Regions from separate parts of the Ruminococcus sp. AF37-20 genome, predicted to be linked through region 1. Evidence: riboswitches for the same ligand, from Rfam matches in the RefSeq annotation. Region 1 holds a riboswitch; the other holds the start of a gene.
The links. Region 1 has a riboswitch for thiamine pyrophosphate ahead of thiD (bifunctional hydroxymethylpyrimidine kinase/phosphomethylpyrimidine kinase). Riboswitches for the same ligand answer to the same signal wherever they lie in the genome.
Positions count from the first base shown of each region.

Region 2: linked by a shared signal. The riboswitch ahead of DW015_RS04490 (energy-coupled thiamine transporter ThiT) and the one ahead of thiD (bifunctional hydroxymethylpyrimidine kinase/phosphomethylpyrimidine kinase) in region 1 are both predicted to bind thiamine pyrophosphate.

Region 1 is NZ_QTVE01000002.1:125,112-133,020, reverse strand. Features, by position in the region: gene DW015_RS01800 (VTT domain-containing protein) at 1-118, shown strand, start outside; tRNA gene DW015_RS01795 (tRNA-Gly) at 258-331, shown strand; tRNA gene DW015_RS01790 (tRNA-Arg) at 381-457, shown strand; tRNA gene DW015_RS01785 (tRNA-His) at 512-589, shown strand; gene DW015_RS01780 (leucine-rich repeat domain-containing protein) at 789-1,952, opposite strand; gene DW015_RS01775 (C40 family peptidase) at 2,601-3,590, shown strand; TPP riboswitch at 3,829-3,935, shown strand; gene thiD (bifunctional hydroxymethylpyrimidine kinase/phosphomethylpyrimidine kinase) at 3,996-4,799, shown strand; gene thiC (phosphomethylpyrimidine synthase ThiC) at 4,796-6,109, shown strand; gene thiW (energy coupling factor transporter S component ThiW) at 6,431-6,952, shown strand; gene thiM (hydroxyethylthiazole kinase) at 6,952-7,770, shown strand.
Region 2 is NZ_QTVE01000005.1:13,859-21,767, forward strand. Features, by position in the region: gene DW015_RS04480 (GGDEF domain-containing protein) at 1-958, opposite strand, end outside; gene recQ (DNA helicase RecQ) at 1,210-3,495, shown strand; TPP riboswitch at 3,607-3,716, shown strand; gene DW015_RS04490 (energy-coupled thiamine transporter ThiT) at 3,775-4,359, shown strand; gene DW015_RS04495 (bifunctional diguanylate cyclase/phosphodiesterase) at 4,447-6,147, opposite strand; gene DW015_RS04500 (nucleoside kinase) at 6,274-7,209, opposite strand; gene DW015_RS04505 (MBL fold metallo-hydrolase) at 7,302-7,909, opposite strand, start outside.

The DNA.
Region 1 (7,909 bases):
CGGCAACTTCACAGTTGCACTTGTGGTGCTTGGAGTAGCTCTCGTAGCAGGTATCGTTGGCTTTTTGTTCAAAGATGTTATAGTGAATAAAATGAAACAACATAAGAAGAGCAAATAAGTAAAGTTGCACAAAGTTGAGCTTAGATGAAAAAAATATAAAAAAGTGCTTGACAAAAGGCTCTTGTAGTGGTATAATAAATATCGTTGATTGAGCGGTAAGCTTGAAAGACCACCAAAAAAGCCTGGTCAGGCAGTATGCGGGTGTAGTTCAGTGGTAGAACTCCAGCCTTCCAAGCTGGTCATGTGGGTTCGATTCCCATCACCCGCTCCAATATATCTTAAACTTTTATCCGAGTTTGAGATATTAATGAGTACAGTATGCGTCATTAGCTCAGTTGGATAGAGCAACCGCCTTCTAAGCGGTAGGTCACTGGTTCGAATCCAGTATGGCGTACCATTAAACTCGTTCCAGATGAAAATCTGCTGCGAGTATTTTCTTCTAATATGTATGGTGGGTATAGCGTAGCTGGCCTAACGCGTCAGTTTGTGGCACTGAAGACCGTGAGTTCGAATCTCACTACCCACCCCACTGAATACGTTCTGCGTTAAGCAGAGCGTATTTTTTTTTGTTTACATATCGTAGGGCGACCTTTGGTTGCTCGTTTTTTTTATGTACCACTGACATTGACCTATATCCTACCGACTTGAATTATTATATCCCACCTGCAAATAGACAGAAAAAGGACGGCAACTTAAAAGCTGCCGCCCCGATCCAGAGGTTATATATTTTATAAAGCGAAATTTTTGTTGTAAACAGCCTCGGCTATCCTGAATGTTTCGTCATCAAGTGCAGGAACAGCGTCAGCAGTGATCAAGGCTGCACCTCTCTCAAAAGCGTCCTCCGCAATGCCATCGGCACCATGCTGAATAACAACGCTTCTTAACTCAGAGCAATCCACGAAAGCCTTTGCACCAAGCTTCTTTACAGATGATGGGATAACAACTTCTCTCAAAGCCTTACAGCCACGGAAAGCCTCGCTTCCAACATAAGCGATCTTGCCTGATATCCTCACTGTCTTAACTACAGTATTCTGAGCAAACGCTCTCTTGCCTATCCTGCTAACGGAATCAGGAAGATAAACGCTCTCGAGCTTCTCACAAAGTGCAAATGCACACTCGCCTATCTTTCTTACAGATCCTGCGAACTCAACCTTTTTCAGAGCAGAGCAGCCGAAGAATGCGTAGTCGCCAACAGCCTCGATTCCAAATGGTATAGAGATCGCTTCCAGACCTGAGCAGAATGTGAAAGCATTCTCTGCGATCTCGATCATAGCTGCAGGTATCTCAAGCTCTCTCAGAGAAATGCAGTTCTGGAAAGCTCCGTTTCCTATGGAAACTATATTTTCATTAAGACAAATTTCTTTCATTGAAGAGCAGAAACCGAATGCAGACTCGCCGATCTCTCTTACGCTCTCAGGCAGGTCAGCTCTCTCCAAACTGTCGCAATTGTAGAATGTGAATGGCAGTATCCTTTCCACTCCATCAGGTATAGTCGCAAATCTCAGAGATTCACAACCGCAGAATGCCATCTCACCAATAAACCTTACGCTCTCAGGTATAGTCACATTCACCAGTGAACAGCATTTGTAAAATGCCTTTCTTCCGATGATAACAACGTCCTTTGAGATAACAGCACATTTAAGGTCGTAAAGATGTGCGAAAGCACCGCCTGCAACAGCTATGACCTTTTTGCCGCGAAGCTCAAAAGGAAGCTCCAGCACTTCGATATGGCTGTCACCGCAGTATCCAGTAATAATACACATATCGTCAGCCGTAACATATTTAAAACAGCCCGAGATCTTCTCGCTGCTGATACTGCTGCTTGCAGTTACACCAACGCTCTCAAGTGCTTCTTTGAAACCATTGTCGCCCATAAAATTAATGCTTTTCATCAGCGTGACCTCCATTATACCCACTATAAATATATACCTCGTAACTGAACTTAAACGTTTTCTGTATTTTCTAATGAAATTATACTACAGTAAACTATGTTTGTCAATGGTATTCGCAATATTTTATTTATAAAAAATTAATTTTCAGAACTTTTTCACTGATTGTGAACGGCTTTTTTGTCACTTTTCACAATTAATTTACGCAAAATAATTTTAGTTTTCACATATCGTTCTCAATCTTTGAGAACGCTGTAATTTTATAGTAGCAAACGTTTTCGCAAATGGTGCAAACGACTAATACCAATTTATAGAATTTGCTTGATTAAATCTACCAAACCATAAGATGATGTTTTTCTTATATTTGTAAGATTGTCATAAATTATATTTATATAATATTAATAAAAAATGATATGATGTTCATAATAATGTAAGAAAACGCTAATAACTGAATTAAAATAGGAGATTTGTATACTAACAATAAACAGAAACGTATAATACTGCCATAAGTATTTACAAAATAGAAACTTAATTATTACAGATTGTAATAATTAACGATGTATAATAATATACATGAAATCGTATAAGTACATGAATACAAAAACTGGAAAGGACTGATCCGTTATCAACATAATAAGAAAAATAACAGCAGTGATAATTTCATCAGTTATAATGATAAGCTTTGTGGCATTTGCACCGCAGGGATCCGCTAAGACTTATGTGAATGTTATAACAGCTTCTGCTGCTGACTCGATGACAAAACCTGTTTTGATAAAAAGACAAGCGTATTCAAACAAAATAGAAGCAGGAGTAAAAAATCTCACAAGCTTTTCATCGAAGACTACATTTGAGGTCTATGTAAACGGACGCTATGTAAGAAAATATACATGGCAGGCGTTGAAAAAGGATAACTATATAAATATAACCGATGACGGCAAGCTTTATCTTAAAGCTTCCACAAAATATAAAGTCACTGTCAAAGCAGTAAATGGCAGTGCCAAGTCAGAGTCGTCGATTCTCAACGTAAAGACAGCAGCAAAAACATACTATCATATAGATAAAAACGTTCAGCTTTATAGCTTTAAAAACGGTATGTTCAAGAAATCTTCAAAAACAAAAGCCTCTGTGGCTGTGTCAGGTACTCTCACTACCGATAAAAATAAGCGTGTGGCAGGTCAGAGCAAGAATGTCGGCGGAGCAAATTATGTCCTTATCAATGAAGGCGATCATAAGGGTAAGTACGTCAAGGTAGGAAAAGGTGTGAAGCGTACACCTGAGAGAAAAGCAAGAATAAAAACAGCCGTTGATTATGCCGCAAGCATGAACGGCGGAAGATATGTCTGGGGCGGAACAAAGTATAAGGCAACGGACTGCTGTGGATTGACTATGCAAGCCTATAGAAAAGCCGGTGTGAATATGTATAACAGCGTATATTCGCAGGCGAAAATGGGAAAAGCAGTGTCTTTGAAGAATATAGAAGCAGGCGACCTGATAATCTGTAATAACTATGGCCATGTAGCAATGTATATAGGCGGCGGAAAAATAGTCCATGCCATGAGTACATATTATGGGATCAGAATACAGCCTCTTGCGAATATCAAGTATTGCGGTAAAATAAACACTATCAGGAGAATACTGTAAAGCAAAGCGATCTTGCGGCATAACAAACTGTCGAATAACTGTAGGGGCGGCCTTTGGTCGCCCGCTTGGTTTCATAGCATTGTATCGGCAAATTTTCAAATGTAAATGTAGGGGCTGGCGCCCTCGACAGCCCGATTTTGTTTGCTCGATAATACTTGCGATATCTGCACAATTTTTCCTTGACAATCTCGCTGACCAGTGTTATAATAAAAAAGCAGAAAAACTGCGAAAAATCGAATAAAGTTTGCAGGGGGACCCAAGCAAAAAAGCTGGGTTGAGAAGGTAAAACCTGACCCTTTGAACCTGTTGGTCAAGACCAGTGTAGGAAGCAATTTGTGTAAATTTACCTCCTGCATGGTCAGGAGGTTTTTTTGTTTCCCCTTTTCCATAAGAAAGGAATAAAGTATGTTAAAATGTTTGTCAGTGGCAGGCTCGGATTGCTCCGGTGGCGCAGGTGTACAAGCCGACCTTAAAGCCTTCAGCGCTAATGAAACTTTCGGCATGAGCGTTATTACCTCTGTCGTCGCTGAAAATACTACCCGTGTGCTGTCTGTTTTCAACGTACCCGTTGAGGAGATACAAAAACAAATAGACGCTGTGTTTGAGGATATCCACGTCGATGCCGTAAAACTCGGTATGCTCCCAACTGCCGAAATTATTTCAGCAGTTGCGGATAAGCTTAATGAGTATAAACCAAGTATTATCGTCTGCGATCCCGTCATGGTCGCTACAAGCGGCGACGCTCTCTCTGAGGGCGGAACTGTTTCCACCATGAGGGAAAAGCTCTTTCCTATAGTTACGCTCCTTACACCGAATATCCCCGAAGCCGAAGCTATCTCAGGCTTGGAGATAAAGAATGAAAACCATATGGAAAAAGCCGCAAGGATAATAATGGATATGGGCGTAAAAAACGTCCTCGTCAAAGGCGGTCATCTCACCGGCGACGCTGTGGATTATCTCTGTACCCCAGAGGGTGTTCATAAGCTTGCCTGCAAGCGTGTTGATTCGCCTAATACCCATGGCACCGGCTGTACTTTGTCATCTGCCATAACTGCAAACCTTGCCCACGGTATGGATATGCTCTCCGCTGTAACAAAGGCGAAAAACTATATCACCGAGGCAATAGAAAAATCATTCACAGTGGGCAAAGGACATAGCCCCGTTAATCACTTTTATGATTATTACGATTTGAAAGGAACTGTTCTATGAGAAATTATAAAACTCAAATGGAAGCCGCTAAAAAGGGTATCGTTACCCCTGAAATGGAAACAGTGGCTAAGAAAGAAAATATAGACGTAAACGAGCTTATGGCTCTTGTTGCAGCAGGTCAGGTTGCTATCCCTGCCAACGTAAACCATACTGCTCTCTCTGCCGAGGGTATCGGTAAAGGTCTTAAAACTAAGATAAACGTAAATCTCGGTATCTCAGGGGACGCTAAGAATTATGACATTGAGATGCAGAAAGTGGATATGGCTATCAAGTTCGGCGCTGAAGCTATCATGGATCTGTCAAACTACGGCAAGACCAATACTTTCAGAAAAGAGCTAGTAGCAAAGTCGCCTGCCATGATAGGCACTGTTCCTATGTATGACGCTATCGGCTACCTCGATAAAGACCTCCTTGACATATCAGCTCAGGACTTTCTTAAAGTAGTAAAAGCCCATGCAGAAGAGGGCGTTGACTTTATGACTATCCACGCAGGTATCAACAGACGTGCAATCGAAGCTTTCAGACGTGAGGGAAGAAAAATGAATATCGTTTCCCGTGGCGGTTCACTGCTCTTCGCATGGATGATGATGACAGGCAACGAGAACCCATTCTTCGAGTATTATGACGAAGTTCTCGAAATACTCAGAGAGTATGACGTTACTATCTCACTTGGCGACGCACTCCGTCCGGGATGTCTTGCAGACGCTTCCGACGCCGCTCAGATCTCCGAGCTTATCGAGCTTGGCAACCTCACAAAGAGAGCGTGGGAAAAGGACGTTCAGGTAATGGTAGAGGGTCCTGGCCATATGGCAATGAACGAGATCGCCGCAAATATGATAATGGAAAAGAAGATATGCCACGGCGCACCTTTCTATGTGCTTGGACCTCTGGTAACAGATATCGCCCCTGGCTATGACCATATCACATCAGCTATCGGCGGAGCTATCGCCGCAGCAAGCGGTGCAGACTTCCTCTGCTATGTTACCCCTGCCGAGCATCTCAGACTTCCTGACGTTGACGACGTTAAGGAAGGCATTATCGCCAGCAAGATAGCAGCCCATGCCGCAGATATCGCAAAGGGCGTAAAGGGTGCAAGAGATATCGACGATAAAATGGCAGCAGCACGTCACAAAATGGATTGGGACGAAATGTTCGAGATAGCACTTGACGGTGAAAAGGCAAGAAGATTCTTTGAGCAGACCCCACCTGCCGACAGACATACCTGCTCAATGTGCGGCAAGATGTGTGCCGTTAGAACAACAAACATGATACTCGAGGGCAAAGAGGTGAAATTCTGCTCAGAGAAGTAGAAAACTCGATGTAGGGGCGAGCAGCGTTCGCCCGCATGATATAAAAATTGAATGTCAGCTCGACAATTGTACGAAAAATCGGACAATTACATGAGAGCAGATATAAAAAGAATGTAATGTGCAAGAGGAGCGTCTTGCGAACTTTTTCATAAAAAGTATTCAGCGAGGGAACCCGTGTTTCGGGGTGAGAGGGTGCAATGTAGCACCGACCGAAAATAATTTACGTCAGATCGTGAGCGGATAGCATAGCCACGGTCTGTGCGCCGCTGGATATCTTGCTCTTTTTCGTTCGGCGGTGCGATACGATATGGAGGAATAAAAATGAAAAAGACAAACATTCACAAATTGGTATTCGCAGCAGTATTGGTAGCCCTTGCAGTGGTAGGCTCGCTTGTTTCGTTCCCTATCGGCGCTTCAAAGTGCGCACCTGTTCAGCACCTTGTAAACATAATCGGTGCAGTTTTCCTTGGACCTGCATGGGCAGTGGGCGTTGGCTTCACAGCCGCACTTCTCAGAAATCTTCTGGGACTTGGCTCTCTCCTTGCGTTCCCGGGCTCAATGGTTGGCGCATTCGTTGCAGGTATGCTCTATAAGTACATAAAGAAGCTCCCTGCCGCTTATGTCGGCGAGCTTTTCGGCACATCAGTCCTCGGTGGACTTCTTGCATATCCTGTTGCCAGATTTCTTGTTGGCGCACCAGCCGCAGCAATAACAGTTTATATTCTGCCTTTCTTTGTAAGCTGTGCAGGCGGTACAGTTCTTGCTATCGTTATCGTTACAGCTCTTAAAAAGGCAAAAGTATTTGATAATTTCCTTGGCTTCTCAAAGGAGGTAAGAGCATAATGGGCACTATAATTGAAAGCTGTGCGAAAGCAGCAGACAAGGTACGAGATATATGCCCTTTGGTGCATTGTATCACAAATTATGTTACTGTAAATGACGTTGCAAACTGCATTCTCGCCATTGGCGCTTCACCTATCATGGCAGACGATATCGCAGAAGCAGCAGATATAACTTCTATCTCAAAGGCTCTCGTTATAAACATGGGTACTCTCAATGCAAGAACGGTCGAGTCAATGGTAGTTGCTGGAAAGAAAGCCAACGAGCTTGGCGTTCCTGTAGTTTTTGACCCGGTTGGAGCAGGCGCATCAAATTTCAGAAATGAAACTGCAAAGCGTATACTTGAAAATGTGAAAATAAGCATACTCAGAGGAAATCTTTCTGAAATGTCATATCTTGCAGGACTAGAAGTTTCCACAAAGGGTGTTGACACCTCGGAAGCTGACGAGAAAAACGACCCTGTTTCCGTTGCAAAAAAAACAGCCGCAAAGTATAACTGCGTTGCAGCTATCACAGGTGCGGTGGATACAATAACAGACGGAAAAAGAGTCGCAAGGATATCAAACGGTCACCCATATCTTTCAAAGGTAACAGGCACAGGCTGTATGACAACAGGACTTGTAGGCTCATTCGCAGGTGCTTGCGACGATATGTATACCGCCGCTGTAACAGGCATTGCAAGCATGGGCATAGCAGGCGAGTTCGCATATGAAAATGCTGGAGAGATAGGCTCTGGAAGCTTCCATATTTCTATCATTGACGCAATCAGCAAAATGAATAGTCAGGTATTTGCGGCTAAGGCTAAGATAGAAGAAGTTTAGTATTGCAATATTTCAGATCTAGTGGTATCATATCAATGTGATGCCACTAAATTTTATGTGGTGATGTTGCTTGCGGGGGCGAACAGTGTTCGTCCGTTTGCATTGCATATTATACTTTTTCATACAAAGGAGAATGAAA
Region 2 (7,909 bases), on a different contig from region 1:
GTCTGCCAAAATTTTTAGCACAGTTGAGTATCTGAAGCGGATTGAGTGCTATATTTCCCTTTGTTCTCATAAGTGCTTCATAAGCGACTATCTCGCCTGTTGAAGAACTAACGATAGGCTGAAAATGATATGTAAACAGATTTTTATCAAGAAGCTCTGAAAAAGCCCTGATATTCTCGATATCACTCTTCTGCTTTGCATATTTTTCAGGATCAAAGCAACAAATACTGCCTGCACCCTTCGCCTTAGCTTCATAGAGTGCAAAGCCTGCTGCGTGCATGAGTCTTGCTGGCACTTCAAAGCCGCTGCTTATGCCTGCCGTCACAGACAGCGAATGATTTGAAGACGATCTCACTCCAAATTCATCCGGCAGGCAACACTCCTTCACCGCTTTACGGATATTGTCAGCAAATTCCTCAGGCTTACCTCCAAAGCGTGGAACATATATCCAAAACTGACCGTCTGAATTGAATGCCGTCACAGTATTTTCAGGCATAACTGCGACAACCGCCCTCAGTGCCTCCCCTATGCAGTAGTCTGAATCCAAAAGCTTCCCTGCTCCATCAAATCTTACAAGAGCAAGCAATGATGAGCGTGTCATTCCATCAAGAAGTCTTACAAGCTCTGATTGTGGTATAATGTCGAGCCCTTCAAAAACACTTTTTGACATATATTCTTTCGACAGATACACTATTCCGGCGGTAATGCTGGTTGGAGTATCAAGAAATTCTATACACAACGGCAGGCCAAGATCTCGTCCTCCGCCGTTCAATGCAACTATATCTCTGAACTTGTCATAATCTGTGTTCTCTCTAAGTCCCATAAGAGCACGACAGTTTTCATCGGCATAAAACTCTCCGCTTTTCTCGTCCATAACAAATCCGCCGATATTGTGCCATATTGAACAAACCTTTCCCCAGACAGCACCAAAATAGCTTTGCCACAATTTATTTTCCATATCCATGATCTTCACCATGCCTGAATATACGACTGTGTTCAGACAATCCTTCCTTTGGAGATTTGTTAATTTTTTATATTTTTATAACTAATTATTTGTCAAGCCTATTATAACACAATCCCGATAAAATTACAATAGCGACTAAGGAAAAGATGTTACAAAATCGTGCATGGAATTTTGTATATCTGTTTGACTTAGCTGGTTTTTGGTAGTATAATATAAGCATACACACAATGGAAAGTTAGGATAAAATGACAGATTTTCGCAATAAGTATTCGGTGCTTCAGGACTTTTTCGGACACTCTCAGTTCAGAAACGGTCAGGAGCAGATAATAGACAGCATACTTGCAGGGCGTGACTGCCTTGGAGTTATGCCAACAGGCGCAGGCAAGTCTATGTGCTATCAAATACCTGCTCTTATGTTTGACGGGATAACTATAGTTGTTTCGCCACTCATATCCCTTATGAAAGATCAGGTGAACTCGCTGATACAATCGGGAGTGAGGGCAGCGTATCTGAACTCCTCACTGACGGCGGCACAGTATGAAATGGCTATATCAAACGCCGCCCGTGGTATGTACAAGATAATATATGTTGCACCTGAAAGGCTGATGACAGGATCGTTTCTGTCACTGGCTTCGTCGGTGAAGATATCAATGCTTGCGGTGGACGAAGCCCACTGCGTTTCTCAGTGGGGACAGGATTTCAGACCTTCCTATATGAAGATACCCGAGTTTCTCGGCAAACTTCCCTACCGCCCTATCGTCAGCGCATTCACCGCCACTGCCACCGCAGAAGTAAAAGCGGACATTATCAAAATGCTTGAACTCCGTGACCCTTTCACCATAACCACAGGCTTTGACAGAAAAAATCTCTACTTTGGCGTTTCTCACCCTCATGACAAATACAGTGAAACAGTGAGGATAGTTGAGAAATACAAGGACAACTGCGGAATAATCTACTGCTCCACAAGAAAAAATGTTGAGAGCGTGTGTGAAAAGCTCTGTGCCGACGGCTACAACGCTTCACGCTATCATGCAGGTCTTTCTGATGAGGAAAGGCGTAAAAATCAAGACGATTTTATCTTTGATCGTGTCCAGGTCATGGTGGCGACCAATGCTTTCGGCATGGGAATAGACAAATCAAACGTGAGCTATGTCATACATTATAATATGCCTAAGAATATTGAAAGCTATTATCAGGAGGCAGGCAGAGCGGGACGTGACGGCAACGAAGCAAAGTGCATTTTGCTCTACAGCGGTCAGGACGTTGCGACCAACAAGTTTCTTATAAACAATTCTCATGACAATCCCGACCTTGACGATGACACACTTGAAATGATACGCAAACGTGATCTTATGCGTCTGAAAAAGATGACCGATTACTGCAATACAAACGGCTGTCTGAGAGAGTTTATCCTTGGATATTTCGGTGAGAAGCAGGACAAGCCTTGTCAGAACTGCTCAGGCTGTTTGGGTGATTTCGGAGAAACAGAAGAAGTTGACGTGTCTGTGGATTGCCAAAAAGTGCTTTCCTGCATTTATAGACTTCACCAGCGAAACCTTTCTTTTGGAGCAGGTGTCATAGCACAGATACTTAAAGGCTCAGACTCCGAAAAGGTAAAGCGTTTTGACCTTTCCACTCTTTCGACATACGGCATAATGAAAGACTCCACGCAGGTCTATATCCGCAGGCTCATAGCTTTTCTTGAAGCTGATGATTACATCACACAGACTTCACACGGGGATTTTTCTGTACTTACCCTTACAAGAAGGTCTGCGGAAATATTAATGGACAAAAAGACTATTACAATACGCCTTCCAAAGAAAAAACCAAAGAGCGAAACGGTCACAAAGATCGGCAGGGACGAAGTTACGACATTTGACAAGGAGCTTTTCGGACGGCTCAGAGCTGTGCGGAGCAAGCTTGCGACACAGGCGAGTCTGCCTGCATATATCATTCTTACAGACGCTTCACTGCGTGATATGTGTATAAAGCTGCCTAAGACGCAGACGGAGCTTTTGAATATCTCAGGGGTGGGCAAGTCAAAGCAGGAACGTTATGGAAGATACTTTGTAGCTGAGATACAGAAATATCTCAAGGAAAATCCGGACGCCGCTTCGGGCTATAAATATATCCCAGAGGGCTATCTGCAAAAGCAGATGGCGGAAGGCGGTCAAAGCACAAAGGAATATATAATCGCCCACGCAGGTGAGCTTTCAGGCAAAGAACAGGATATGACCCTTTCAGAAGTATGCGACAGCATTTTCTATCAGCTCGGCACAGACGGCGATATAAGAAGCATAAAACTTGCCATAAAAGAATGGCTCATAGGTGAAAATTATCTTGCAAAAGACGGTGCAAACGGCAGGGGCTTTCTTGAAACCACAATACTTTCCCCTGAAGCAGGAATAATAGAGCGTGAAAAAATATCACAGCTTGGAAACAGCTACAAGACGATACTTTTTCCAAAGCAGGCGCAGGAATTTATTTTTGAGAACATAGAGGAGATACTCAGCAAAGATGTACAAAACTAATAATAAAATGCGGTTTTGTGACAGATATTTATGTTTCCATACAATTTAGGTGAAAAAAATCTAAAAAGCTATTGAAAACCCACGAAAAAAGCAGTATAATAACAATAGTACATAAAACAACACGGGAGCTGAATGTTTTTCGGCTGAGAAAGAGCAAATTGATGTTCTGACCGCACCTGATATGGGTAATGCCAGCGTAGGAAAATAGTGTGTATATCTATGCGTGTGCCCTTTTATCAGGCATACGCATTTTTTGTACGCAGAAAGGAATGGTATAATATGAAAAATTCAAAAACACTCACATTGGTCGAGGGTGCAGTAATGGTGGCACTGGCAACAGTGCTTAGCTTTATCAGAGTATACAAGCTCCCTTGGGGAGGCTCTATCACACTGCTCTCCATGCTTCCTATAGCCGTTTTCAGCATTAAGCATGGCGTAGCAAAGGGTCTTGGAGCGGCATTTGTGTTCTCTCTCATTCAGTTCATTCAGGGTATCACAGACGGACTTTTCGGCTGGGGACTTTCTCCTATAATGCTCGTTGCCTGCATATTCATTGACTATCTTGCAGCCTACACAGTTCTCGGTGTGGCAGGAATGTTCAGAAAGAAAGGTGCAGTGGGCTGGATAGCAGGAACAATGATAGCAGTTTTCCTGAGATTTGTTTGCCACTTCATCAGCGGCGTTGTTATCTGGAAGTCATTCGGCGCACTGTGGGACGGCTTCTCAACAGACAACAGCGTACTCTACAGCCTGCTTTACAACGGCTCTTATATGCTTCCTGAAATGATATTCACAGCTATCGGTGCGTTTGCACTTTTTGAGATACCTCAGACTAGAAAGATACTTTCCACACAGGATAAATAATCACACATTGCAAAAGGCTGGCGGTCTGTAGCTGCTTTCATTCATGCAGAAAAAAGGACGAACACAAAATGTTCGTCCTTTTATTTATCAGTTATAACCGCAGGCAAGACGTTTCTCAAACTCAGCCGCAGGCAGAGGCTTGTCAAACACAAAGCCCTGAACAGCGTCACAGCCAACTTCTCTGAGATAGTCAAGCTGCTGCTCAGTTTCAACTCCCTCGGCGATAGTTTCCTTACCAAGCTTTTTAACCATTTTTATAATGTAATAGAACATTATAAGATCTTTATCTTTGCCCTCATAATCCTTTTCAAGAGGAATAAAGGACTTGTCGATCTTTATTACCTGCAGATCAACATTCTTTATCATATTGAGCGATGAAAAGCCAGTACCAAAATCGTCCATAGATGTGACGATACCATTAGCTCTCAGACCATTCACGATCTCTGTGATAAGCTCAAAATTCTGATAATCCTCGCTTTCAGTAAGCTCTATTTCTATAAGCTGGTGATCAAGCTCGTATTTATCGATCAAGGCAACTATATTGCCTATCATATTTTTTTCTTCCAGGTGCTTTCTCGAAAAATTCACTGATATCCTCAAGGGTTCAAAACCCATATCTATGCGTTTTCTCAGCCATTTGCAAACTTCTTCAAGCACATAGTAGTCAAGCTTTATTATGCTTCCGTCATTGGTAAGAAACGGAACAAACTCCACCGGTGCTGATAACCTTCCCTTTCTATGCCAACGTACAAGGGCTTCTGCACCAAATATCTCCTTGGTTTCGATGCGTACCTTTGGCTGATAATACACCTCGAACTCACCTGCCATAAGCCCAGCCATGAAGTTTGACAGCACTCCCTGAATTTTCATCAGTTCTTGTTTTATATTTTCGGAATACTCCATTACATGGCCTGCACCAACTCGTCTTGCAGCAGCATATGCAATGCTTGCACGAGCCATTACTTCTCTTGGATATCTTATACCCACAGTTGACGAATATCCGATGGTTGCACTAAAAATAAAATCCTTTGATACTTTGCCATCATTATACCTTATGTTCATAAAGCTGAGCATATCAATATATTCTCTAAGAGATTCGTTCTTTACAAGCATAACGAAATTATCGCCGCCAAGTCTTGCGATCATCTCACCATCTGAAAGATTTCGGTATATTGTCTTTGTATAATTACGCAAAACAACGTCGCCCTGTTCGTAATTTAATACCTTATTTACATATTTGAAGTTATGTATATTGAAAAAGATTATACTGAAATCCTCTATCCTGTTTTGCGCTATAAGCATACCGGCGTAATTTATCAAAGCGTCTAAAGTTGCTGCACCTGTTTCGATATCCGTTTTTATAACATGAGTAACAAGCTCCTGCATAACTACCCTGTTAAATTGGATAAAAACAGTGTTTGCGATTATCTCTACGATATTCCTTTGCTCGTTATCAAAGCCATTGGAATTACCAGAATAAAAGGTCACTGTTATAAAGCCGCCTTCAAACAAAGGAAAACTTGCCTCAAAAGGCTCATTTTCCACGTCCTTCTCTCTGTCATAAAGCACCATGAGCATATCTGCACCATCTTCACAAAGCTTTGTTGCAGGCATTTTCACTGCAAGCTCCGCTCTGACGATGTTAAGCTTGTCTGCCACAGCAGCCACAGCACTTTTCACCTTGGCACTGCATTCGCCCATATTCTCCGAATCTTCATATATCGTTCGGAAGAAAAGCATCAAATCATTATCAAAATTCATTTTTATCCCCACTAATTTTTTATTCATTTATCACGCTCAGGAAAACGTTTTCAAAAATACCTGTACTTACCTTATCTCATTTTACTACTTTTTATAAAAAAAGTCAAGCAAGCATAGCAAAACGCCGTCCCTTTCCGACGGCGTTTTATCGTCTTAGTATCTATAGCTGCTCTCACCTACAAACTCCCTTGCAAGGGAATTTACAGGCACATTTTCGAGCATCACCGGCTCTATCTCCTCAAGGGCTTTTAGCATAGGCAAAAAGCGTTCAAAATCCTTATAGCTCCTGCTCTCACGTCGCAGTGTATCCAAAAGATAGTTCTTATACAAGGCAGGCTCATAAGCGTGAAAAGTATCCACTGAAAACTCAGCCCTGTGCTTGTATGGCATTATATACTTGTTCTCGCCAGCCTCAACGCTGTCGAACATATCCAGTGTTTCCGCTGCACTTCTGCCACGAAAAAATCCGTCCCTTATGAGTCTGCGCATAAGCCTGATATAGCAAGGATGCAGAAGCTCACCGTCTTTCAATTCGAGTCTGCTTCTTACACTGACATACATACATCTTGCATAATCCCCAGCCGCACCTGTGACCTCCGGGTTAAGCGCATGGATACCCTCAAAAACAACTATGTCGTTTTTGTTTCGTCTGAGTCTTTCTCCGTCACGCCTGCATTGTTCTGAAAATTCAAACTTCGGCAGAACGACTTCATCACCGCTGTTTATCTTTTCCATATGCTCATAAAGAAGCTTTCGGTCTATTCTGTCAGGAGATTCATAGTCAGGCTTGCCGTCATCTCCTATAACAGCGGTGAAGCTGTCAGAAGGCAGAAAATAATCGTCCATAGAGATAGTGTGGGTGTGTATCCCCCTGCTGTCAAGTATTTCCTCTATTTTCAACGCTGTTGTGGTCTTGCCCGCCCCTGACGGACCTGCCAAAAGCAATATAGGCTTCTCCTTTTGATGCTCCTCGATGCTGTCTGCAATGGCAACGAGCTTTTCATTATATTTTCTGTCGCACTCTTCAACAAAAAGCTTTTCGTCATCTCTGACCTTTCTGTTTATAGCACTGACGTGTATCTTTTTCATTGTGTGGTTTGTTCCTTTCGTATGCGTCAGGCAACACCACACATAAAGCGTGCAGTGTTGCCCTGTATCTCATATTATATGTGCAGCAAAAGCTAATCGTTCCACTTTGCACAGATATTATTTATGGTATCAGTGAGCTTTGCAAGGTCTTTGTTTGTAAGACCTGAGCTTTTGTTTACCAAAGCCGTCAGCCTGTCAAGAGCGCTGAGCAGACGCTGATAGTTAGGGGACGCACCTGTCTTCTTGACTATCTTTATAGGGGTCGTGTTTTTGAACTCGCCGCTTATAAGGTCAAGCTCCGCACCGCTGTAAGGTGCAAAGGCGTTAAGCCCGAAATCGTTACGCAAATGATCCTTATACGCCTCGGCAACTGAATCCTCGCCGTGGTTGACAAAGACTTTCTTAGGCGGCTTTTCATAGCTTTTTATCCACCTGTCCAGACCGTCAACGTCAGCATGACCGCTCACGCCTGGCAGCACCAGTATCTCAGCCCTGACAACGACTTCCTCGCCGAAAAGCTTTGCCGTTTTTGCACCCTCCACAAGACTTCTTCCAAGGGTATTCATAGCCTGATAGCCCACAAAAAGTATGGTGTTTTCAGGTTTCCACAAATTGTGCTTGAGGTGGTGTTTTATTCTGCCCGCCTCGCACATACCGCTTGCGGAAATTACTATCTTAGGTGTGTCGATAAAGTTTATGG